DNA from 4 places in the Streptomyces sp. NPDC001373 genome. Region 2 is predicted to be linked to each of the others. Evidence: riboswitches for the same ligand, from Rfam matches in the RefSeq annotation. Region 2 holds a riboswitch; each other region holds the start of a gene.
The links. Region 2 has a riboswitch for cobalamin ahead of ACFY15_RS09530 (ABC transporter substrate-binding protein). Riboswitches for the same ligand answer to the same signal wherever they lie in the genome.
Positions count from the first base shown of each region.

Region 1: linked by a shared signal. The riboswitch ahead of ACFY15_RS01535 (energy-coupling factor ABC transporter permease) and the one ahead of ACFY15_RS09530 (ABC transporter substrate-binding protein) in region 2 are both predicted to bind cobalamin.
Region 3: linked by a shared signal. The riboswitch ahead of cobN (cobaltochelatase subunit CobN) and the one ahead of ACFY15_RS09530 (ABC transporter substrate-binding protein) in region 2 are both predicted to bind cobalamin.
Region 4: linked by a shared signal. The riboswitch ahead of ACFY15_RS02580 (ribonucleoside-diphosphate reductase subunit alpha) and the one ahead of ACFY15_RS09530 (ABC transporter substrate-binding protein) in region 2 are both predicted to bind cobalamin.

Region 1 is NZ_JBIAWQ010000001.1:307,502-313,172, forward strand. It holds gene glyA (serine hydroxymethyltransferase) at 1-28, shown strand, start outside; gene ACFY15_RS01515 (L-serine ammonia-lyase) at 287-1,669, shown strand; gene ACFY15_RS01520 (SsgA family sporulation/cell division regulator) at 1,846-2,253, shown strand; gene ACFY15_RS01525 (hypothetical protein) at 2,346-2,861, shown strand; partial or broken gene ACFY15_RS01530 (flavodoxin family protein) at 2,874-2,963, opposite strand; cobalamin riboswitch at 3,038-3,266, shown strand; gene ACFY15_RS01535 (energy-coupling factor ABC transporter permease) at 3,296-3,997, shown strand; gene ACFY15_RS01540 (energy-coupling factor ABC transporter substrate-binding protein) at 3,994-4,341, shown strand; gene cbiQ (cobalt ECF transporter T component CbiQ) at 4,345-5,094, shown strand; gene ACFY15_RS01550 (ATP-binding cassette domain-containing protein) at 5,091-5,671, shown strand, end outside.
Region 2 is NZ_JBIAWQ010000003.1:285,647-291,317, forward strand. It holds gene ACFY15_RS09510 (dihydrodipicolinate reductase) at 1-379, shown strand, start outside; gene ACFY15_RS09515 (carboxymuconolactone decarboxylase family protein) at 376-855, shown strand; gene ACFY15_RS09520 (GMC oxidoreductase) at 917-2,572, opposite strand; gene ACFY15_RS09525 (hypothetical protein) at 2,722-3,270, opposite strand; cobalamin riboswitch at 3,372-3,510, shown strand; gene ACFY15_RS09530 (ABC transporter substrate-binding protein) at 3,546-4,535, shown strand; gene ACFY15_RS09535 (FecCD family ABC transporter permease) at 4,532-5,557, shown strand; gene ACFY15_RS09540 (ABC transporter ATP-binding protein) at 5,554-5,671, shown strand, end outside.
Region 3 is NZ_JBIAWQ010000005.1:2,706-8,376, forward strand. It holds gene cobN (cobaltochelatase subunit CobN) at 1-1,639, opposite strand, end outside; cobalamin riboswitch at 1,672-1,829, opposite strand; gene ACFY15_RS13355 (cobalamin biosynthesis protein CobG) at 2,242-3,510, shown strand; gene ACFY15_RS13360 (precorrin-8X methylmutase) at 3,507-4,154, shown strand; gene ACFY15_RS13365 (precorrin-2 C(20)-methyltransferase) at 4,151-5,659, shown strand.
Region 4 is NZ_JBIAWQ010000001.1:533,644-539,314, forward strand. It holds gene ACFY15_RS02565 (carbon starvation CstA family protein) at 1-1,629, shown strand, start outside; gene ACFY15_RS02570 (CstA-like transporter-associated (seleno)protein) at 1,626-1,826, shown strand; partial or broken gene ACFY15_RS02575 (GNAT family N-acetyltransferase) at 1,914-2,123, shown strand; cobalamin riboswitch at 2,248-2,382, shown strand; gene ACFY15_RS02580 (ribonucleoside-diphosphate reductase subunit alpha) at 2,527-4,917, shown strand; gene ACFY15_RS02585 (ribonucleotide-diphosphate reductase subunit beta) at 4,917-5,671, shown strand, end outside.

The sequences.
Region 1 (5,671 bases), on a different contig from region 2:
GAAGTTCCCGCTGTACCCGTCGCTCTAGCGGCGGGCCAGGAGGGGGTCCGGCCTTGTACCGCACAGGGCCGGGCCCCTTTCTGTCTTCTTCCCCGCCCCCCTCCCCCGCCGGGGCACCGGAACGCGAGCCGGCTCACGTCCGCCGGACCCTTCCATGAGCCGAAACGTTCATCTCCACGCGTTACGCTCGTCTGCCGGACGAAATCCGCAGATCCCCCCTGCACCACCCCGCTCCACCCACACCCCTGCCCCTCTCCACCCCACGAGCCGACAAGGGAGTCCGCCAGTGGCCATCTCCGTCTTCGATCTCTTCTCCATCGGTATCGGCCCCTCCTCCTCCCACACGGTCGGCCCGATGCGCGCGGCGCGCATGTTCGTGTCGCGCCTGAAGAAGGACGGCGTCCTCGCCCAGACCGCCTCCGTGCGGGCGGAGCTCTTCGGCTCCCTCGGCGCCACCGGCCACGGCCACGGCACCCCCAAGGCGGTCCTGCTGGGCCTGGAGGGCCACTCCCCGCGCACGGTGGACGTCGAGACCGCCGACGACGAGGTCGAGCGGATCCGCCGCACCGGGAAGCTGCGCCTGCTCGGCACCGAGATAGGCGATGTCCACGAGATCGACTTCGACGAGCCGAGCCAGCTGATCCTCCACCGCCGCCGCTCGCTGCCGTACCACGCCAACGGCATGACCCTCTTCGCCTACGACGCCTCCGGCGCCCCGCTGCTGGAGAAGACGTACTACTCGGTCGGCGGCGGCTTCGTCGTGGACGAGGACGCGGTCGGCGAGGACCGGATCAAGCTCGACGACACCGTGCTGAAGTACCCCTTCCGCTCGGGTGACGAGATGCTCCGCCTCGCGAACGAGACCGGCCTGTCGATCTCCTCCCTGATGATGGAGAACGAGAAGGCCTGGCGCACCGAGGAGGAGATCCGCGAGGGCCTCCTGGAGATCTGGCGGGTCATGCAGTCCTGCGTCTCGCGCGGCATGTCCCGCGAGGGCATCCTCCCGGGCGGGCTGCGCGTCAAGCGCCGGGCCGCGGCCACGGCGCGCCAGCTGCGCACCGAGGGCGACCCGCTGCTGCACCGCAGCGAGTGGACGACCATCTACGCGATGGCGGTGAACGAGGAGAACGCGGCGGGCGGGCGCGTGGTGACCGCCCCGACCAACGGCGCCGCGGGCGTCCTGCCGGCCGTCCTGCACTACTACGTGAACTTCGTGCCCGGCGCGGACGAGGAGGGCGTGGTGCGCTTCCTGCTGGCCGCGGGCGCGATCGGCATGCTGTTCAAGGAGAACGCCTCCATCTCGGGCGCCGAGGTCGGCTGCCAGGGCGAGGTCGGCTCCGCCTGCTCCATGGCGGCGGGCGCCCTGGCCGAGGTGCTGGGCGGCTCCCCGGAGCAGGTGGAGAACGCGGCCGAGATCGGCATGGAGCACAACCTGGGCCTGACCTGCGACCCGGTCGGCGGCCTGGTACAGATCCCGTGCATCGAGCGCAACGGCATGGCGGCCGTCAAGGCGGTCACGGCCGCGCGGATGGCGATGCGCGGTGACGGCAGCCACAAGGTCTCCCTGGACAAGGTGATCAAGACCATGAAGGAGACCGGCGCGGACATGAAGGTCAAGTACAAGGAGACCGCGCGCGGCGGCCTCGCGGTCAACGTCATCGAGTGCTGACCTGATCGACGCAGCGTGACGAGGGGCCCGGCGGGTGCGCCGGGCCCCTCCGCGCGTCCGGCGAAAGAGGTCCCCCGGCCCGCCCGGGTCGGGACCTTCGGCCCCCGGGCGGGGGGCGGTCGGTGCACTAGCGTGCTGCGGGGGGCGCTGTTACCCCGCGAAGAGAGGCAGCCGCCATGGCCATCACCGAACACCGTGTACTGCCGATGCGGCTGGAGGCCGCACCGACGGCGGTCCCCCTGGAGGGCGTCTTCGTCTACCGCACGGACCGGCCCTACGAGGTCGCCGTGGAGTTCCGGGGCGGCGGTGCGCGGATAGCCCGCTGGGTGTTCTCGCGGGAGCTGCTGATCGACGGGCAGACCTCCGCCACCGGGGAGGGCGACATACAGGTGTGGCCGCGCTGGACGGGCACCGAGCCGCGGGTCCTGCTGGCCCTGACCAACGGCGAGCACGGCTGCGTGGTCTCCGTGCGGGCCAAGGACCTGCGCGGGCTGTGCCGGCGGATGACCGAGCTGGTCCCGCGCGGGCAGGAGCACCGCCAATACGACCTGGACGCCGAGCTGAGCGCGCTGCTGACCTTCTGAGACCGCCGGGCGGTCCCGTGCAACCACCGGGCCCCCGGGAATGTCATACCGGATGACAGTAAGTCCCCGTCTCAGAGGATCGGGGGGACGCCATGCGTCACCACCCGCACCGCCGCCGGATCGTGGCCCTGGCCATGGGTGCCCTGCTGACCGCAGGGCTCGCGCTCGCCGCACCGGCCTCGGCCGCCGCCCCGGCGGCCGTCCGCTCCGACACCCCGCTGGTCGTCAACGCCCGCTGGGGCGGTCACTGCACGTACGACCGGATCGTCGTCGACCTCCAGGGCTCCGTGCCCCCGTTCACCGTCACGCCCGTCTCCCAGCTGGTCTACGACGGGTCGGGCAAGCCCGTGCCGCTGCCGGGGAAGTACTTCCTGGAGATCCGCCTGCACCCCGCCGCCGGCCACGACGACGCGGGCAACAACGTCTACCTGGGGCCCAGGCTCCAGCAGATCGGCCTGAGCAAGCTCAAGGGCCTCGCCCTGACCGGCGACTACGAGGGGTACGTGGCCTTCGGCGCCGCCTTCGACACCGAGCCCGCCTACAGCACCTCCGTCCTGCACGCGCCCGAGCGGCTCGTGGTGGACGTCGCGCACCCGAACACCTGCTGAGGACCCTCCCCAGCGGTATTCCGGGTTCGGGAAGTCGAAACGGCAGCCGGCGTCCCGTGCGGAGCGCTGGTTGCCGTGGGCGGGGACGCCTCCGGCGCGCTTGCGCTCGCCCGAGACCAGCAACACCGAGGGCCGTCCGGGGGAGGAAACGGAATTCGGCCATCCGATCGGCCGGATCGGTCCGGGTTGATACCGGTCCGTGCGGACGACTAGGGTCAGCTGGCCTTGGTGTTCGGGAAACCGGTGGAAAACCGGTGCGGCCCTCGCCACTGTGATCGGGAAGTCCAGCTCCACCCCCTGCGGGAGCCACTGGGACCGCACGGGAGACCGTGCGGACCCGGGAAGGCGGAGCCGGGGCGGCAGTACCCGTCAGCCAGGAGACCGGCCGGGGCGCGTACGTCCATCCACGAGGTGCTGGAGAGGTCTCCCAACTCATGCACATAGCCGAGGGGTTCCTGCCCCCGCTGCACGCGGCCGCCTGGGGCGCCGCGTCCGCCCCGTTCGTCGTCCACGGGGTCCGCGCCCTGACCCGCGAGGTGAAGTCCCACCCGGAGAGCACGCTGCTCCTCGGCGCGTCCGGAGCGTTCACGTTCGTCCTGTCCGCCCTGAAGATCCCCTCGGTCACGGGCAGTTGCTCGCACCCCACCGGGACCGGGCTCGGCGCCATCCTCTTCCGGCCGCCCGTCATGGCGGTGCTCGGCACGATCACCCTGCTGTTCCAGGCGCTGCTGCTGGCGCACGGCGGCCTCACCACCCTCGGCGCCAACGTCTTCTCGATGGCGATCGCCGGGCCCTGGGCCGGGTACGCGGCCTACAGGCTGCTGCGGAAATCCGGCGCGCCGCTGATGGTCACCGTCTTCTTCGGCGCCTTCTTCGCCGACCTGGTCACCTACTGCGTGACCTCGGTCCAGCTGGCGCTGGCCTTCCCGGACCCGGCGAGCGGCTTCCTGGGCTCCCTGGGGAAGTTCGCGGGCATCTTCGCCCTCACCCAGATCCCGCTCGCGGTCAGCGAGGGGCTGCTGACGGTGCTCGTGATGCGGCTGCTGATGCAGTCGAGCAGGTCGGACCTGGTCCGGCTCGGGGTCGCGAAGCTGACCGGCGGCGAGCGGACCGGGCAGGAGGCGACCGCCCGATGAGCAGGAACGCCAAGGTCAACACCCTGCTGCTGCTCCTGGTGGCGGCGCTGGCCGTGCTGCCGCTCGCGCTGGGGCTCGGCGAGGGCAGGGAGGAGCCTTTCGCGGGCGCCGACGCCCAGGCGGAGTCGGCCATCACCGAGCTGAAACCGGACTACGAGCCCTGGTTCTCCCCGCTGTACGAACCCCCCTCGGGCGAGATCGAGTCCGCGCTGTTCGCCCTCCAGGCGGCCCTGGGCGCGGGCGTGCTCGCGTACTACTTCGGGGTGCGCAGGGGCCGCCGCCAGGGCGCGGCGCAGGCCCTCGCCCAGGCGCAGGCGCCCGCCGAGCCCGCGCGGGAGCCGTAGCCTGTGCTGCCCATCGACGTCGCGGCGCACAGCAGCCGCTGGCGCGGCCGCCATCCGCTGGAGAAGGCCCTCCTGGGGTTCGGGCTGACCGTCACCGCGGTGTGCCTGCCCCCGTGGCCCGGCGGGCCGCTGGTAACCGCCGCGACCCTGGCCGTGCTGCTGGGGCCCGCCGGGGTGGCCGGGCGGCAGCTGTGGCGGGCCTTCCGGGTCCCGCTGGGGTTCTGCGTCACCGGGGCGCTGCCGCTGCTGGTGTCGGTGGGCGGCCCGGAGGGGTTCCTCGCGCCCGCTCCGGACGGGCCCCGGCACGCGCTGGACCTGCTGCTGCGCACCTCGGCGGCCTCCCTCGGGGTGCTGCTGTTCGCCTTCACCACACCGGTCTCGGACGTGCTGCCCCGGCTGGTGCGGGCCGGGGTGCCCGCGCCCGTGGTCGACGTGGCCCTCGTCATGTACCGGATCGGCTTCCTGCTGCTGGACTCCCTGGCGCAGGTCCGCCGGGCCCAGGCGGCCCGGCTCGGACAGGCCGGGCGGGCCGCCGCGTGGCGTTCGGTGGCCGGGCTCGCGGCGACCTCGTTCGTCCGGGCCTTCGACCGCGCCGCCCGGCTCCAGGAGGGGCTGGCGGGGCGCGGCTACGACGGCGCGCTGCGGGTGCTGGTCCCGCCGGCGGCGCTGTCGCGGCGGTTCCTGGCGGCCGCCGCCGCCCTGCTGGCCGCCCTGGTCGCGGGGACCCTCGTACTGAAGGAGCTGGGGCTGTGACCCCGTTGGTGGAGCTGGTCGGCGCCGGGTACGCGTACGAGGACGGGCCGACCGTGCTGTCGGGGGTGGACTTCGCGATCGCCGAGGGGCGGGCCCTGGTGCTGCTGGGCCGCAACGGCAGCGGCAAGACCACGCTGATGCGGTTGCTGAGCGGGGGCCTGCGGCCCGCGTCGGGCGCGCTGCGGCTGGAGGGCTCGGCGGTGGCGTACGACCGGCGGGGGCTGACCCGGCTGCGCACCACCGTCCAGCTCGTGGTGCAGGACCCCGACGACCAGCTCTTCGCGGCCTCCGTGGAGCAGGACGTGTCTTTCGGCCCGATGAACCTGGGCCTGCCCGAGGCGGAGGTCCGCGCGCGGGTGGACTCCGCGCTGGCCGCGCTGGACATCACCGCGCTGCGGGACCGTCCGACGCACCTGCTGTCGTACGGGCAGCGCAAGCGCGCGGCGATCGCGGGCGCGGTGGCGATGGCCCCGCGGGTGCTGATCCTGGACGAGCCGACCGCGGGCCTCGACCCGGACGGGCAGGAGCGCCTGCTGGACGTCCTGGCGGGGCTGCGGGCGGCGGGGACCACGGTGGT
Region 2 (5,671 bases):
CACCCCTTCCATGGGCGTGTTCGAGGCCGGAACCCAGGGCGCCATCCGCTTCGAGGTCCAGGGCATCGTCGGGGGCGAACCCCGCATCGTCATCGAACACGTCACCCGCATCCACGCCTCCTGCGCCCCCGACTGGCCCACGCCGCCCGACGGCGGGGCCGGCGCCCACCGGGTCGTCATCGAGGGCCGGCCGCGCATCGAGGTCACCGTCGAGGCCACCGACGAGGGCGGGAACCGCTCCGCGGGCGGCAACGCCACTGCCGTCGGGCGGCTGGTCGGCGCCATCGACTGGCTGGTGGAGGCGGAACCCGGGCTCTACGACGCCCTCGACGTCCCGCTGCGCCCCGCAGTCGGCAAACTCGGAAGGAAACGGCCATGAGGATCGACGTCCCCGACGGACAGCACCCCATCGAGTACGTGTGGGGCGACCTGGTCCCCGGCATCGGCATGGCGGCGGCCAATTTCTCCCTGTCGGTCTACGCCCACACCACCCTGGGCCTGCGCGAGTTCGAGGCGGCGCGGCTGCGCATCGCGCAGATCAACGGATGCGTCTTCTGCCTCGACTGGCGCACCGACCGGGACGGGGAGAAGGTCGAGGAGGGGTTCGCCGACGCGGTGACCGAGTGGCGCACCACCGACGCCTTCGACGACCGCACCCGGCTGGCCGCCGAGTACGCCGAGCGCTACGCCCTGGACCACCACAACCTCGACGAGGAGTTCTGGGAGCGGATGACCGCGCACTTCAGCCAGGTGGAGATCGTGGAGCTGAGCATGAGCATCGGCTCCTGGCTGGCCTTCGGCCGGCTCAACCACGTCCTGGGCCTCGACAGCGCCTGTGTGCTGCCGGGGAGCTGAACGGAGCCGGGGCCGGCCGGGGCGCGTGGTGCGTCCGGCCGGCCCCGGTGGCCGTCCGCCGTCACAGGTCCGTGGCGATGATCTTCTCTATGTTCCGCTCCGCGAGGGCCGTGATCGTCACGAACGGGTTGACGCTGGTGTTGCCGGGGATCAGCGCCCCGTCGATGACGTACAGGCCCGGGTGGCCGTGCAGGCGGCCGTAGTTGTCGGTGGCCTTGCCCAGCACTGCCCCGCCCAGGGGGTGGTACGTGAGGTGGTCGCCCCAGACCTTGTTGGTGCCGAAGAGGTCGGTGCGGTAGATCGTCCCCTCCTTCGCGTTGATCTTGTCGAAGATGGTCTTCGCCATGTCGATCGACGGCTGCTTCCAGGCGGTCTGCCAGTTCAGCTCGACCTTGCCCGTCGCCGCGTTCCAGGAGAACTGCGCGCGGCTGGGGTTCTTGGTGATGGAGAGGTAGAAGGAGGCGTACGTCTCGATGCCGGTCGGCAGCGGGGCCACCTCGGCGAAGGCGCCGCCCGCGTCCCAGTTGTCGATGCCCCCGCAGGGGATGGCCGCCTGCACCTTCCCGGTCGGGTCCCACATGTGGTTCGCCCGGCCGCACATGACGTTGCCGTTGTCGCCCCAGCCCTTGCCGATCTCGTCGTTGAGGAGCGGCAGGGCGCCGGTCGCCTTCAGCCGGACCAGCAGCTTGCTGGTGCCGACGCTGCCGGCCGCGAAGAACACCCGGTCGGCGGTGACGGTCTTGACGGCGACGACGTCGCCGGTGGTGTTCAGCTCCTCCACGGCGACCGTGTAGCCGCCACCGTCCGAGGGGGAGACGGTGGTGACCCGGTGCAGGGGGGAGATGGCCACCCGGCCGGTCGCCCGGGCCGCAGCGAGGTAGGTCTGCTGGAGGGACTTTTTCCCGGCGTTGTTGCCGTAGAGGATCTCGCCGTCCACGGCCGACTTGGGGACGGTCCCGGCCACCTCCTGCTTCATGTAGTCCCAGTCGTAGACGTCGGGTACGAAGACGAAGGGGAAGCCCGAGCGCTGGGCGTGCTTGCGGCCGACGCGGGCGAACTGGTAGCAGTCCACCGTCTCGAACCAGTCCGGGTCGACGAGGCCCACGCCGAGCCCGGCGTTGGCGCGGGGGTAGTAGGTGCCGTACATCTCGTCGGCGTCGACCGTGGGCAGGATGGCGGCGAAGTTCTGCCGCTTGGGCGTCACGGCCATGCCGCCGTTGACGAGCGAGCCGCCGCCCACGCCGCGGCCCTGGTAGACGATGATCCCGCCCATCTCCTCGGCGTCGAGGATGCCCGTGTACTTCGGGACGTCCTTGTCGATGGGGAAGCCGAGGAAGTTGCTCAGGGGGGCCTTCGTGCGGGTGCGCAGCCAGAAGGAGCGGTAGTCGGGCCTGGTGGTGTTGGCGAAGATCCTGCCGTCCGTGCCCGGGGTGTCCCAGGCCATGCCCATCTCGAGCATGTGCACGTCGACACCGGCCTGGGCCAGCCGGAGCGCGGCGACGGAGCCGCCGTAGCCGGTGCCGATGACGAGGGCCGGGACACGGGTCCCGGAGACGAGGGGGGCGTTCACGACGGTGGATCCGGTGGCGGGATCGGCACGGGCGGCGGTGGTGTTCACCGCGAGGGCCATGGCACCGAGAAGAGAACCAGTTCCAGCGATGAATCCGCGTCGCGAAACGCCTTTGGACACCTTGCTGTTCAGGCCTTTGTCACTCATGAGTGGTTCCTCACTCTCGACGGAGTGGGAACAAGTTCTACTGTCGTGCGCCTGCTAAGTCACTAGACACGTCAGGATAATTTCCGGCCTGTTCGGGTGGCGCCGGCTCCGGCTCCGGCTCCGGTTCCGGTTCCGGTTCGGGCAGTGGCTCAGGGCAGGCTCCACTGGGCCACGTCGTCGCCGAGCCCGGCGTCCAGGGCGAACTGCACCGCCGCCAGGTCCGCCTCCTGCGGCACCCGGAAGACGACGTAGCCGGAGGCCGACCGGCCCGGGTCGAGGGTGACCGTGTCGGGCAGGGCCGGGCCGGCGTCCGTCTCACCGCTCAGGCCGGTGAAGCGCTCCCCGTCGGTGCCGAGCAGGTGCGCGGCCGGAGCGGGCGAGTCCTCGTACGGCACCGTCCCCGTGTTCTCCAGGCGCAGCCCGACGGCGACCAGCCGGTCGGCCCCGGGGGCGGGCGCCGGACCCGCGGGGTCGACGACCCGGGTGAGGGTGACGTCGAGGTGCTTCCCGGGGCGGTCCCCGTCGAGGGGGACGGTCTCGCCGGAACCGTCGGGGCCGGCGCCGAGCAGCAGGGCCGCGACGAGGGAGGCCGGCAGGAGACGGGCGGTCCGGCCCGCGCGGCCGGCCCGGCTCCGGCATCCACCGTGACAGCTGTGACGTTCATGCCCGCTGTGGCCGCCGTGAATGCCGTGACGCATGGCGCACCTCCTCCGCGCCTCCCCTCCCGGCCCACGATCCTCCGTACGGGCGGCTCCCGCCACCGGCGGCGTCCGATACCCTTCGGGCGGGATTCGCGGCATCTGGCAGACTTGGCCGGGTTGTCCGGGCGGTGCAGGACAGGAAACCGGTGCGAATCCGGTACGGTCCCGCCACTGTGACCGGCGACCCCGCCCGCGGGGTCCCGGGAGTCAGACACTGACGCGCCGCCTCTTCACTTCGACCGGGGACGAGGATCCCCCGGAGAGGCCTCACCATGTCGCGTATCCGCGCTGCCCTGCGCCCGCTCTCCGCGCTCGCGCTCCTGATCCCCCTGACCGCGTGCGGCGGTCCCGCCGGCGGGCAGGGGCCCGCCTCCGGTGCGAAGACCGCGCCGGGGTTCCCCTACACCGTCACCAACTGCGGTGTCACCAGCACCTACCAGGCCCCGCCCGCGCGGGCCGTCACCATGAACCAGCACGCCACCGAGATCATGCTCGCCCTCGGCCTCCAGGACCGGATGGCGGGCACGGCCTACCTCGACGACTCCGTGCTCCCCGCCTACCGCACCGCCTACGACGGGATCGCGGTACTGGCCGAACGGTATCCGTCGAAGGAGGTGCTTCTCGGCGCCGACCCCGACTTCGTGTACGGGGGTTACGCCAGCGCCTTCGACCAGGGCCAGGGCCGTGACCGCGCGGGTCTGGCCCTGGCCGGGATCGCCTCTCGGCTCAGCATCGAGTCCTGCACACCGGGCCGTGTCGGGCCGGCCCAGCTGAAGACCGAGATCATGGAGGTCGCCCGGACCTTCGGCGTGCCCGAGCGCGGCGCGGCCCTCGTCGAGGAGGAGCAGCGCCGGATCGACGCCGTCACCGCACGGGTGAAGGACCGGCCCCGCCCGGCCGTCTTCGTCTACGACTCGGGCGAGGCCTCCGCCTTCACCTCCGGGGGCAACGGCATCGGCAACGAGATCGTCTCCCTCGCCGGCGGGACGAACGTCTTCGCCGACCTCCAGGACACCTTCGGCGACGTGTCCTGGGAGAAGGTCGTCGAGCGCGGGCCCGAGGTCGTCCTCATCTACGACTACGGCGGCACCTCCGTGGAGGCCAAGAAGCGGCGCCTGTCGAACGACCCCGCGCTGGCGGAGGTTCCCGCCGTCAAGAACCGGAGGTTCGTGGTGCTCCCGCTGTCCTCCGCCGTCCTGGGCGTCCGCGTCGCCGACGCGGTCGAGTCCCTGGGCCGCGGCCTGCACCCCGACGCCGCGTGAGCGGGCGCCGCCGCACCGCGGCCGTACTCGTGCTCCTCGCCGCCGTGCTCGCCGGATCGGCGGTGGCGGGGCTGGCCCTGGGACCCGTGCGCATCGCCCCCGGGAAGGTCCTCGCAATCCTGTGGGGCGGACCCGGGGCGGGGCGCGGGGGCTTCGCCTCCATCGTGTGGGACGTACGGATGCCGCGCGTGCTGCTCGGGGCCGTGGTCGGCGCCGGGCTCGCGGTCGCCGGGGCCGTGCTCCAGGCCCTCGTGCGCAACGCGCTCGCGGACCCCTTCCTGCTGGGTGCCTCCTCGGGCGCCTCGGCGGGGGCCGTGCTGGTCCTCGTGCTCGGGGTGGGGGCGGGCGCCGCCGCCGGGCTTCCCCTGGCCGCGTTCGCCGGCTCCCTCGTCGCGCTCGTCGCCGTGTACGCCCTGGCCCGGCGCGGCGCCACCATGACCACGGGGCGGCTGGTCCTGGCCGGGGTGGCCGTGCAGTACGTCCTGTCCGCGCTGACCAGCCTGGTGCTCGTGCTGTCGGCGCACCCCGACCAGATCCGCTCCGTGCTGTTCTGGACCCTTGGCGGGCTGGGCGGCGCCCGGTGGGACGAACTCGCCCTGCCGACCGCCGCGCTGCTGGCCGGCACCGGCCTGCTCGTCACCCTGGCGCGCCCGCTGGACCTGCTGCTCGCGGGGGAGGAGGGGGCGCGCACCCTCGGTCTGGACACCGGCCGGTTCCGGGCCGCCGTCCTCGTCCTCGTGTCGCTCGTCATCGGGGTGCTCGTGGCCTGCAGCGGGGCGATCGGCTTCGTCGGTCTGATGGTTCCGCTCGCCGCGCGCATGGTCGTGGGTGCCGGGCACCGGGTGCTGCTGCCCGTCTGCGCCCTGGCCGGCGCGGTCTTCCTGACCCTGGCCGACCTGCTGGCCCGGACGGCGGCCGCGCCCGAGGAGATACCCGTCGGCGTGGTCACCGCGCTGGCGGGCGGCCCCTTCTTCCTGTGGATGCTGCGCAGGTCCACACGGGGCGAGGGGGTGGCCGGATGACGGGGCGTCCGGTGGAACTCGCTGTCGAGTCCCTGCGGTACGCGGTCGAAGGGCGGACCCTGCTGCACGGTATCGACCTCGCCGCCCGGCCCGGTGAGACGGTCGGGATCGTCG
Region 3 (5,671 bases), on a different contig from region 2:
AGCAGGAGGCGGACAGGCCCGCGTTCTTGCCGGGCAGCCACTCCAGGTTGCCGTGCTTGCCCAGGTGGATCATCGCGTCGGCGCCGAAGCCGCCGTCCTGCGCGGCCGCCTGGATCCAGCGGTACGCGGCCAGGTAGTGGTGCGAGGGCGGCAGGTCCGGGTCGTGGTAGATCGCGATCGGGTTCTCGCCGAAGCCGCGCGGCGGCTGGATGAGGATGAGGAGGTTCCCGCGGCGCAGGGCCGCGAGGACGATGTCGCCCTCGGGGTTGGAGGAGCGGTCCACGAACATGTTGCCCGGGGCCTCGCCCCAGTGCTCCTCGACGCTCTCGCGGAGGTCGGCGGGGAGCTCGGCGAACCAGCGCTTGTAGTCGGCCGCCGGGATGCGGACGGGGTTGCGGGCCAGCTGCTCCTCGGTGAGCCAGTCCTGGTCGTGGCCGCCGGCCTCGATCAGGGCGCGGATCAGCTCGTCGCCGTCGCCGGAGACCAGACCCGGGATCTCCTCCGCGGGGCCGAAGTCGTAGCCCTCGGCGATCAGACGGCGCAGCAGCTCCACGGCGCTGGCCGGGGTGTCGAGGCCGACCGCGTTGCCGATGCGGGAGTGCTTGGTGGGGTAAGCGGAAAGGACCAGCGCGATCCGCTTGTCCGCGCGCTCGATGTGGCGCAGGCGGGCGTGGCGCACGGCGATACCGGCGACCCGGGAGGCGCGCTCGGCGTCGGCCACGTAGGCGGGCAGGCCGTCCTCGTCGATCTCCTTGAAGGAGAACGGGACGGTGATCAGGCGGCCGTCGAACTCGGGCACGGCGACCTGTGTGGCGGCGTCGAGGGGGGAGAGGCCCTCGTCGTTCTCCTCCCAGGTGCTGCGGGAGCCCGTCAGGCACAGGGCCTGGAGGATCGGCACGCCGAGCCCGGCCAGGGCGCCCGCGTCCCAGGACTCGTCGTCCCCGCCCGCCGAGGCGGTGGCGGGGCGGGTGCCGCCGGCCGCGAGGACGGTGGTGACGATGGCGTCGGCCTGCTCCAGTGCCTGGAGGAGCTCCGGCTCCGGGGTGCGCAGGGAGGAGACGTAGAGGGGCAGGGGGCGGCCGCCCTTGGCCTCGACGGCGTCGCAGAGGGCGTGCACGAAGGCGGTGTTGCCGCTCATCTGGTGGGCGCGGTAGTAGAGCACCGCGACCTGCGGGCCGGTGGCCTCCGTGGCGGGGCGCTCCAGGGGGCCCCAGGTGGGGGAGGCGGCCGGGGGCTCGAAGCCGTGGCCGGTGAGCAGGACGGTGTCGGAGAGGAAGCGCGCCAGCTGGTCGAGGTTGGCCGGGCCGCCGTGCGCGAGATAGCGGTGGGCCTCCGCGGCGATGCCGATCGGGACCGTGGAGGCCTCCATCAGCTGGGCGTCCGGGGCCTGTTCGCCGGTCAGGACCACCACCGGGCGGGTCTGGCCGGGGGCGAGGAGCACATCGAGGCCGTCCTGCCAGGCGCGCAGGCCGCCGAGGAGGCGTACGACGACCAGCCCGACGCCGTCGAGAAGGCCGTCGAGGTCGTCGAGGGGGAGGCGGGAGGGGTTCGCGAACCGGTACGGCACGGGGCCGCCGGCGGTGTTCGCGGCGCGGGCGCTGAGCAGATCGGTGTCGGACGTCGACAGCAGCAGGATCATGCGGCGGCAGGCCTTCCTCGGGGTTTCCGCGCCCCGGGCAGTGAGGACAGCGGGAGTTCCTGACTCACCCCGCGGATCGCTCCGCGGGGCTCACAGTGGCGGGACCGCGCCGGAATCTCACCGGGCTTCCTCCCATGTCGCCGTCCTCGGCGGTGACGGGCCGAGTGGTCCGCCGGAAGGTCATCTTAGGTGGCCTTCTCCCTGGCCGGGAGGTGGGGTGGGGGGCTTGCCGGTGGTGCGGTGCGGTGGCCGGCGGGGCGGTGGCGTGCGGGGCGGTGGCGTGCGGTTCGCCGTGGAGGCTCTGCCCCGGAGGCCCCGCGGCAAACGCCGGGCGATCCGCGTCCTGCTCGCCGACGACGAGGCCGGGGGCGGGGGCCGTTGCGCGGAGCGTGTCCCCGCCCCCCTTCTCCGCTCCTGCCCCGGCTACCGCCGGGGGTGCCCCCAGGGGCTCCGCCCCGGACCCTCCCCCGGCTACCGCCGGGGGTGCCCCCGCGCCTTACTCGCCGGCGGGGCCGGCTTTTGCCCGGTGGGGCCCAATCCGGCTGGTCGGGGTGGCGACGGACACAGGTCGGGGGTGGGGAATCGTGGGTATGCTCGCGGCCATGTCGCCCCAGCCACCTTCCGCCGCATCGCGGGACGAACCCGTCATACGTGACCGCGGTGACGCCTGCCCCGGCGCGCTGCGGCTGCACGCCGCCGACGACGGGTACCTCGCGCGCGTCCGGATCCCCGGCGGGCTGCTCACCACCCGGCAGGCCCTCGCGCTCGGGCACGCCGCCGACCGGTTCGGCGACGGGCACCTGGAACTCACCTCCCGTGGCAACGTCCAACTGCGCGGCCTTGCCGACGGCTGCGGCGCCGGGCTCGCGGAACTGCTGGACGGCGCCGGGCTGCTGCCGGCGCCGAGCCACGAGCGGGTGCGCAACATCGTGGCCACCCCCGTGGCCGGGCCCCAAGTCGTGGACCGGGTCCGGGAACTCGACCGGCTGCTGTGCGCCAGTGCGCGGGCGGCGGACCTCTCCGGGCGGTTCCTGTTCGCCGTCGACGACGGGCGCGGGGACGTGGCCGCGCTCGACCCCGATGTGACCCTGCTCGGCCAGGCGGACGGACGGGTCCTCGTGCGGCTCGGGAGCGGAGGCGGTGCCGTCGAGGTCGAGGCCGTCGACGCCGCGCGGGCCGCGCTGTGCGCCGCCGAGCACTTCCTCGACGCGGCCCGGGCGGCCGGGACCCGGGCCTGGCGGGTCGCCGAGCTTCCCCCTGAACACACCCTGGACGAAGAGGAGTTCGCGCTGCGGCTGACGGACGTGGGGGTCGCGGCCGGGCGCGTGGCCGAAGTGGAGTGGCCGTACGCCGAGCCGCCCCGGCCCGGGAGCGCGGGCGCGGGCGGGCTGTGCGTCCTGCCTCCGCTCGGCCGGCTGGACTCCGCGCAGTGGCGGGTCCTCGCCGAGGCCGCCGACGGCGGGCAGGGGGAGCTGCGCGTCACCCCGTGGCGCAGCGTCGTCCTCCCGCGCGCGGCGGGCGACGGCGTCGCCCGCATCGAGGCGGCCGGCCTCGTCGTCCGGCCCGACAGCCCCTGGCGGACCGTCACCGCCTGCACGGGCAGGCCCGGTTGCGCCAAGTCCCTCGCGGACGTACGCGCCGATGCGCGTGCCGTCGTACAAGGGCAGGCCAACGCCGCGGAGCTGCCCGTGCACTGGTCGGGCTGCGCCCGCCGGTGCGGGCATCCGCGCGGTACGGCCTGGGTGGACCTCGTCGCCACCCCCGACGGCTACGCCCTCGACGGCCGGCCCCTCCCGCACGCAGACCTGGCGGCCGCCCTCACGGCCGCACGCACCACCCCCACCACAACCGAAGCCGCAGTGAAGAAATGAGCGAGTACACCGTGTTCGAGTACGAGAAGGACGGCGCCGCGATCTACCGCCAGTCCTTTGCCACGATCCGCGCCGAGGCGGACCTCTCCGGGCTGCCCGCCTCGGTCGCCCAGGTCGCGGTGCGCATGATTCACGCCTGTGGCATGACCGACCTCCCCCAGGACCTCGGCTACACCCCCGAGGTCGTCCTGCGGGCCCGCGCCGCGCTGCACGCCGGCGCGCCGGTCCTGTGCGACGTGCAGATGGTCGCCAGCGGGGTCACCCGCAAGCGGCTGCCCGCCGACAACGAGGTGATCTGCACCCTCTCCGACCCGGCCGTGCCCGCGCTCGCCGCGAAGATGGGCACCACCCGCAGCGCCGCCGCCCTCGAAGTCTGGCGCGACCGGGGCCTGTTGGAGAACTCCGTGATCGCCGTCGGCAACGCCCCGACCGCGCTGTTCCGGCTGCTGGAGATGATCGAGGAGGGCGCCCCGCGCCCCGCCGCCGTCATCGGCGTGCCCGTGGGCTTCATCGGCGCCGCCGAGTCCAAGGACGCCCTCGCCGCCCACCCCTCGGGTCTGGACCACCTCATCGTGCGCGGCCGGCGCGGCGGCAGCGCCATCGCGGCCGCCGCGGTCAACGCGATCGCGAGCGAGGAAGAATGAGCGGGCAGGACCAGAACCGGGCCAAGGGCAAGCTGTACGGGGTCGGGCTCGGCCCCGGCGACCCGTCGCTGATGACCCTGCGGGCCGTCGAGGTGATCGCCGAGGCGGACGTGGTCGCGTACCACAGCGCCCGCCACGGCCGTTCCATCGCCCGCTCGATCGCCGCGAAGCACCTGCGCTCCGACCACGTCGAGGAGCCGCTGGTCTACCCGGTCACCACCGAGACCACCGACCACCCGGGCGGCTACCAGGGTGCGATGGAGGAGTTCTACGAGGCCTCCGCCGCCCGCCTGGCCGGGCACCTGGACGCGGGCCGGACCGTCGCCGTGCTGGCGGAGGGCGACCCGCTCTTCTACGGCTCGTACATGCACATGCACAAGCGGCTCGCGGACCGCTACGAGGCGGAGGTCATCCCCGGCGTCACCTCGGTCAGCGCCGCCGCCGCCCGCCTCGGCACCCCGCTCGTGGAGGGCGAGGAGGTGCTGACGATCCTGCCCGGCACCCTGCCCGAGGAGGAGCTCACCGCCCGACTCGCCGCCACCGACTCGGCGGTCGTCATGAAGCTCGGCCGCACCTTCCCCGCCGTCCGGCGTGCCATGGAGGGCAGCGGACGGCTCGCCGAGGCCCGTTACGTCGAGCGCGCCACGATGGAGGGCGAGCGGACCGGGGTCCTCGCCGACACCGACCCCGACAGCGTCCCGTACTTCGCCGTCGCCGTCGTGCCCAGCCGGATCGGCAACCCGGGCAGCGTGCCGTCCGGGCCCGGCGAGGTCGCGGTCGTCGGTACCGGCCCGGCCGGGCCGCTGTGGCTGACCCCCGAGACGAAGCGGGCGCTGGCCGATGCCGAGGTGCTGGTCGGGTACACCACGTACCTGGACCGGGTGCCGGTCAGGCCCGGCCAGGTGCGGCACGGCTCCGACAACAAGGTGGAGTCCGAGCGCGCCGAGTTCGCCCTCGACCTCGCCCGGCGCGGCAAGCGGGTGGCCGTGGTCTCCGGCGGCGATCCCGGGGTCTTCGCCATGGCCACCGCGGTGCTGGAGGTGGCCGGGCAGGCCCCGTACGCGGACGTGCCCGTACGGGTGCTGCCCGGGGTGACGGCGGCCAACGCGGCGGCCGCAGCGGCCGGCGCCCCGCTGGGCCACGACTACGCCACCGTCTCGCTCTCCGACCGGCTCAAGCCGTGGGAGGTCATCGCGGAGCGGCTGCGGGCGGCGGCCGCCGCCGACCTGGTCCTCGCCCTGTACAACCCGGGCTCGCGCAGCCGGACCTGGCAGGTGGCCCGGGCGAAGGAGCTGCTGCTGGAGCTGCGCGCGCCGCAGACCCCGGTGGTCGTGGCCCGGGACGTGGGCGGGCCCGAGCAGTCGGTGCGCGTCGTCACGCTGGGCGAACTGGAGCCGTCCGAGGTGGACATGCGGACGATCCTGCTGATCGGCTCCTCGCAGACGCAGGTGACCCAGCGGGCCGACGGCTCGCGGGTGACGTGGACCCCGCGCCGGTACCCGTGACCCCGCGGACGG
Region 4 (5,671 bases), on a different contig from region 2:
GTGCTCGGCCTGGTCATCGTCAACGCGCTGGGGCACTCCCCCTGGGGCGTCTTCTCGATCGGCATGACCATCCCGATCGCCCTCCTCATGGGGGTCTACCTGCGCTACCTGCGGCCGGGCCGGGTCACCGAGGTCTCCGTCGTCGGCGTCGCGCTGCTGCTTCTCGCGATCGTGGCGGGCGGCTGGGTGGCCGAGTCCTCCTGGGCGGACTTCTTCACCCTGGACAAGGAGACCCTGGTCCTCTGGATGATCGGGTACGGCTTCTTCGCCTCGGTCCTCCCGGTGTGGCTGCTGCTCGCTCCGCGCGACTACCTCTCCACCTTCATGAAGGTCGGCACGATCGCGCTGATGGCGGTCGGCGTGGTCGTCGCGATGCCGACGCTGAAGATGCCGGCGGTGACCGACTTCGCCACGCGCGGCGACGGCCCGGTCTTCGCCGGCTCGATGTTCCCCTTCGTCTTCATCACCATCGCCTGCGGCGCCCTGTCGGGCTTCCACTCCCTGGTCGCCTCGGGCACCACCCCGAAGATGATCCAGAAGGAGACCCAGATCCGGGTCGTCGGCTACGGCGCGATGCTCACCGAGTCCTTCGTCGCCGTCATGGCCGTGATCGCCGCGTGCATCATCGAGCCCGGCCTGTTCTTCGGCGTCAACTCCCCCGCCGGAGTCATCGGCACCACCGTCCAGAGCGCCTCGGCGGCGGTCGGCCACTTCGGCTTCGCCATCTCCCCCGACACCCTCGCGCAGGCCGCCAAGGACGTGGAGGAGACCACCCTGCTGTCCCGGACGGGCGGCGCTCCGACGTTCGCGCTCGGAATGTCGGAGATCTTCTCCGCCGTGGTCGGCGGGGCCGGGATGAAGGCGTTCTGGTACCACTTCGCCATCATGTTCGAGGCCCTGTTCATCCTGACGACGGTGGACGCGGGCACCCGCGTGGGCCGCTTCATGCTCCAGGACACCCTGGGCAACGTGCACAAGTCCTTCAAGGACGTCAGCTGGAAGCCGGGCGTCTGGCTGGCCAGCGCGGTCGTCGTCGGCGGCTGGGGCTACTTCCTGTGGGTCGGCGTCAAGGACCCGCTGGGCGGCATCAACCAGCTCTTCCCGCTGTTCGGCATCGCGAACCAGCTGCTCGCGGCGGTCGCGCTGGCCGTCTGCACCACGCTGCTCGTCAAGTCGGGCCGGCTCAAGTGGGCCTGGGTCACGGGCGTTCCGCTCGCATGGGACGTGGCCGTCACCCTGACGGCGAGCTACCAGAAGGTCTTCTCGGAGGACGTGAAGATCGGCTTCTTCGCCCAGCGCGACAAGTACCAGACCGGCATCGACGCCGGGAAGGTGCTGCCGCCCGCCAAGAACATGGACGAGATGCACACCGTGGTCACCAACGCCACGGTCGACGGGGTCCTCTCGGCTCTGTTCGCCGTCCTGATCGTCATCGTCCTGCTCGACGCGGCCCGCACCTGCTTCAAGGCCGTGGCCGACCCGGGCTCCGTCCGCCTCTCCGAGGTGCCGTGGACCGAGTCGAAGATCATCGCCCCGGCCGGGCTGATCGCGACGGCCGCGGAGAAGGCCGAACTCGCGGCGGCCGGCCTCGACGGGGGCGGCGGCCGGGTGAAGGACCCGGTCGGATGAGCGGCGCGGTCCGCGGGGCGCTGGCGAAGGCGCGGTACTACGTCCGGGAGTTCTCCGGCGAGGCCGCCTACGACCGCTACGTCGCCCACGCCCGCTCCCACGACCCCGAGGCCGAGATCCTGACCCGCCGCGCCTTCGAACGCGCCCGCACCGACGCCCGCGAAGCGGACCCCCGCGAGGGCTTCCGCTGTTGCTGAACCCACACCTGGGCCCCGCCGTCCCCCACCGCGGGACGGCGGGGCCCTTCGGCTCGCTCAGCGCACCCGGTCCTTGAGGACCTCGGTCTGAAGGGTGAGGCCTCACTCGCCTTCCTCGACGGTGCCGCCTCCGACGATAGCGCCGAGCACGGACACCCGTCCGGCACACTCGGCGGCAGCCCGCACGACGCCGAGTTCCGCATGCTCGCGGTCGCCGCGGAGGTGCGCGGGCAGGGCGTCGCGGAGGCCCTCGTCCGCCCCTGCGCCGACCGCGCCCGGGCCGCGGACGGGCTTCGTCCGCCCCCCCGAACGGGACTGCTCCCCCTCCCCGCACCGACCCCGCTCACGTACCGAATGGAGCTGTGACGACACGCTCCGCATGCACCCGACACAACATGTGGGGGCTACCGCATCGGGTCGCCCCCACATGTATGCTCATGGCTGCTGCCGCCGCAGGGGAATCCGGTGGGAATCCGGAACTGTCCCGCAACGGTGTGACGTACGCCGAACGGCGTATCCGCGAGTCCGAAGACCTGCCGGCAGTGCCCCCCGGATCGACCGAGCCGGGGTGTCGATTCGTCCGGGCCTCGCGGTTGGGCCGGTGGACGCCACGCGGTGGTGAGCGCTCTCGTGCGCGCCCGCGTGCGCCCGCTCGCGCTCGCTCCGCCTATGACCGGACCGAGTGAGGGAGAGCTCCCCCGTGACCATCGCGCCCGCCGCACCGCGCGCCGAGTCCGACCACCCCGAAGCCGAAGGTCCCGGGGCCGCGCTGCTGCGCACCCTCACCGAGCTCACGGCCGACCTCCCCGACACCGACCCCGGCCGGGTCGCCGCCGCCGCCCTGCGCGGCCGCAGCGCCGCCGCCGACGAGGCCGAGCTGCGCGGGCTCGCCACCGAGGCCGCGGCCGGCCTGATCTCCGAGGACCCGGCCTACTCCCGCCTCGCCGCCCGCCTGCTGACCCTGGCGGTGGCCGACGAGGCCGCCGGCCAGGGCGCCACCTCCTTCGCCGAGTCCGTCGCGGTCGGCCACCGCGAGGGCCTGATCGCCGACCGCACCGCCGAGTTCGTCGCCGCCCACGCCGCCCGCCTGGACTCCCTCGTCGAGCTCGCGCTCGCCGAGGGCGCGGACGACCGCTTCGGCTTCTTCGGCCTGCGCACCCTGCACAGCCGCTACCTGCTGCGCCACCCGCTGACCCGTCAGGTCATCGAGACCCCGCAGTACTTCATGCTGCGCGTGGCCTGCGGCCTCGCCGAGGACGACAGCGTCCGCGCGGTCGAGGAAGTGGCCTCGCTCTACCGGCTGATGAGCCGCCTCGACTACCTGCCGTCCTCCCCGACGCTGTTCAACTCCGGTACGCGCCACCCGCAGATGTCCTCCTGCTACCTCCTCGACTCCCCGCTGGACGAGCTGGACTCCATCTACGACCGCTACCACCAGGTCGCCCGCCTCTCGAAGCACGCCGGCGGCATCGGCCTCTCCTACTCCCGCATCCGCGCCCGCGGCTCGCTGATCCGCGGCACCAACGGCCACTCCAACGGCATCGTGCCGTTCCTGAAGACCCTCGACGCCTCCGTCGCCGCCGTGAACCAGGGCGGCCGCCGCAAGGGCGCCGCCGCCGTCTACCTGGAGACCTGGCACGCGGACATCGAGGAGTTCCTGGAGCTCCGCGACAACACCGGCGAGGACCAGCGCCGGACGCACAACCTCAACCTCGCCCACTGGATCCCGGACGAGTTCATGCGCCGCGTGAACGCCGACGCCGAGTGGTCGCTGTTCTCCCCGTCCGACGTCCCCGAGCTGGTGGACCTGTACGGCGACGAGTTCGACGCCGCCTACGTCAAGGCCGAGGCCGCCGGGCTCGCCAAGAAGACCATGCCGGCCCGCGACCTCTACGGCCGCATGATGCGCACCCTCGCCCAGACCGGCCAGGGCTGGATGACCTTCAAGGACGCCTCCAACCGGACGGCGAACCAGACCGCGCTGCCCGGCACCGTGGTCCACTCCTCCAACCTCTGCACCGAGATCATCGAGGTCACCAACGACGGCGAGACGGCCGTCTGCAACCTCGGCTCCGTCAACCTCGGCGCGTTCGTCGTCGACGGGGAGATGGACTGGGAGCGCCTGGACGAGACCGTCCGCACCGCCGTCACCTTCCTCGACCGCGTCGTCGACATCAACTTCTACCCGACCGAGCAGGCCGGCCGCTCCAACGCCAGGTGGCGCCCGGTGGGCCTGGGCGCGATGGGCCTCCAGGACGTCTTCTTCAAGATGCGCCTGCCCTTCGACTCCGCCGCGGCGAAGGCCCTCTCCACGAAGATCTCCGAGCGCATCATGCTCGCCGCGTACGAGGCCTCGTGCGACCTCGCCGAGCGCAGCGGCCCGCTCCCGGCCTGGGCCGAGACCCGCACCGCCCAGGGCGTCCTGCACCCGGACCACTACGAGACCGAGCGCCACTGGCCCGAGCGCTGGGACGCCCTGCGCGCCCGGGTCGCGAAGTCCGGCATGCGCAACTCGCTGCTCCTCGCGATCGCCCCGACGGCGACGATCGCCTCGATCGCCGGCGTGTACGAGTGCATCGAGCCGCAGGTCTCCAACCTCTTCAAGCGCGAGACCCTCAGCGGTGAGTTCCTCCAGGTCAACGGCTACCTGGTCGAGGACCTGAAGAAGCTGGGCGTGTGGGACGCGCAGACCCGCGAGGCCCTGCGCGACTCCTCCGGCTCCGTCCAGGGCTTCGGCTGGATCCCGGAGGAGATCCGCGAGCTGTACCGCACGGCGTGGGAGATCCCGCAGCGCGGCCTGATCGACATGGCGGCGGCCCGTACGCCGTACCTGGACCAGAGCCAGTCGCTGAACCTGTTCCTGGAGACGCCCACCATCGGCAAGCTCAGCTCGATGTACGCGTACGCCTGGAAGCAGGGCCTGAAGACCACGTACTACCTGCGCTCGCGCCCGGCGACGAAGATCGCCCGCGCTGCCTCCGGTACGGCCGTCCCGGCCGCCGCCACTCCCACCCAGCTGCCGCAGGCCATGGACGCCGAGGCGCTGGCCTGCTCCCTTGAGAACCCCGAGTCCTGCGAGGCCTGCCAGTAATGAGCTCCACCGAGAAGAAGAACCTCCTCGACCCGGGCTTCGAGCTCACGCTCCGCCCGATGCGCTACCCGGACTTCTACGAGCGATACCGGGACGCGATCAAGAACACCTGGACCGTGGAGGAGGTCGACCTCCACTCCGACGTCGCCGATCTCGCGAAGCTGACGCCGGCCGAGCAGCACATGATCGGCCGCCTGGTCGCGTTCTTCGCGACGGGCGACTCGATCGTGGCGAACAACCTGGTCCTGACGCTGTACAAGCACATCAACTCCCCGGAGGCGCGCCTGTACCTGTCGCGCCAGCTGTTCGAGGAGGCCGTGCACGTCCAGTTCTACCTGACGCTGCTCGACACCTACCTGCCCGACCCGGACGACCGCGCGGCCGCCTTCGCGGCCGTGGAGAACATCCCGTCGATCCGCGAGAAGGCGCAGTTCTGCTTCAAGTGGATGGACTCGGTCGAGAAGATCGACCAGCTGGAGACGGCCGCCGACCGCCGCCGCTTCCTGCTGAACCTGATCTGCTTCGCCGCCTGCATCGAGGGCCTGTTCTTCTACGGTGCCTTCGCGTACGTGTACTGGTTCCGCTCGCGCGGCCTGCTGCACGGCCTGGCGACGGGCACCAACTGGGTCTTCCGCGACGAGAGCGCCCACATGAGCTTCGCCTTCGAGGTCATCGACACCGTCCGCAAGGAGGAGCCGGAACTCTTCGACACCGAACTCCAGCAGCAGGTCACCGACATGCTGAAGGAGGCCGT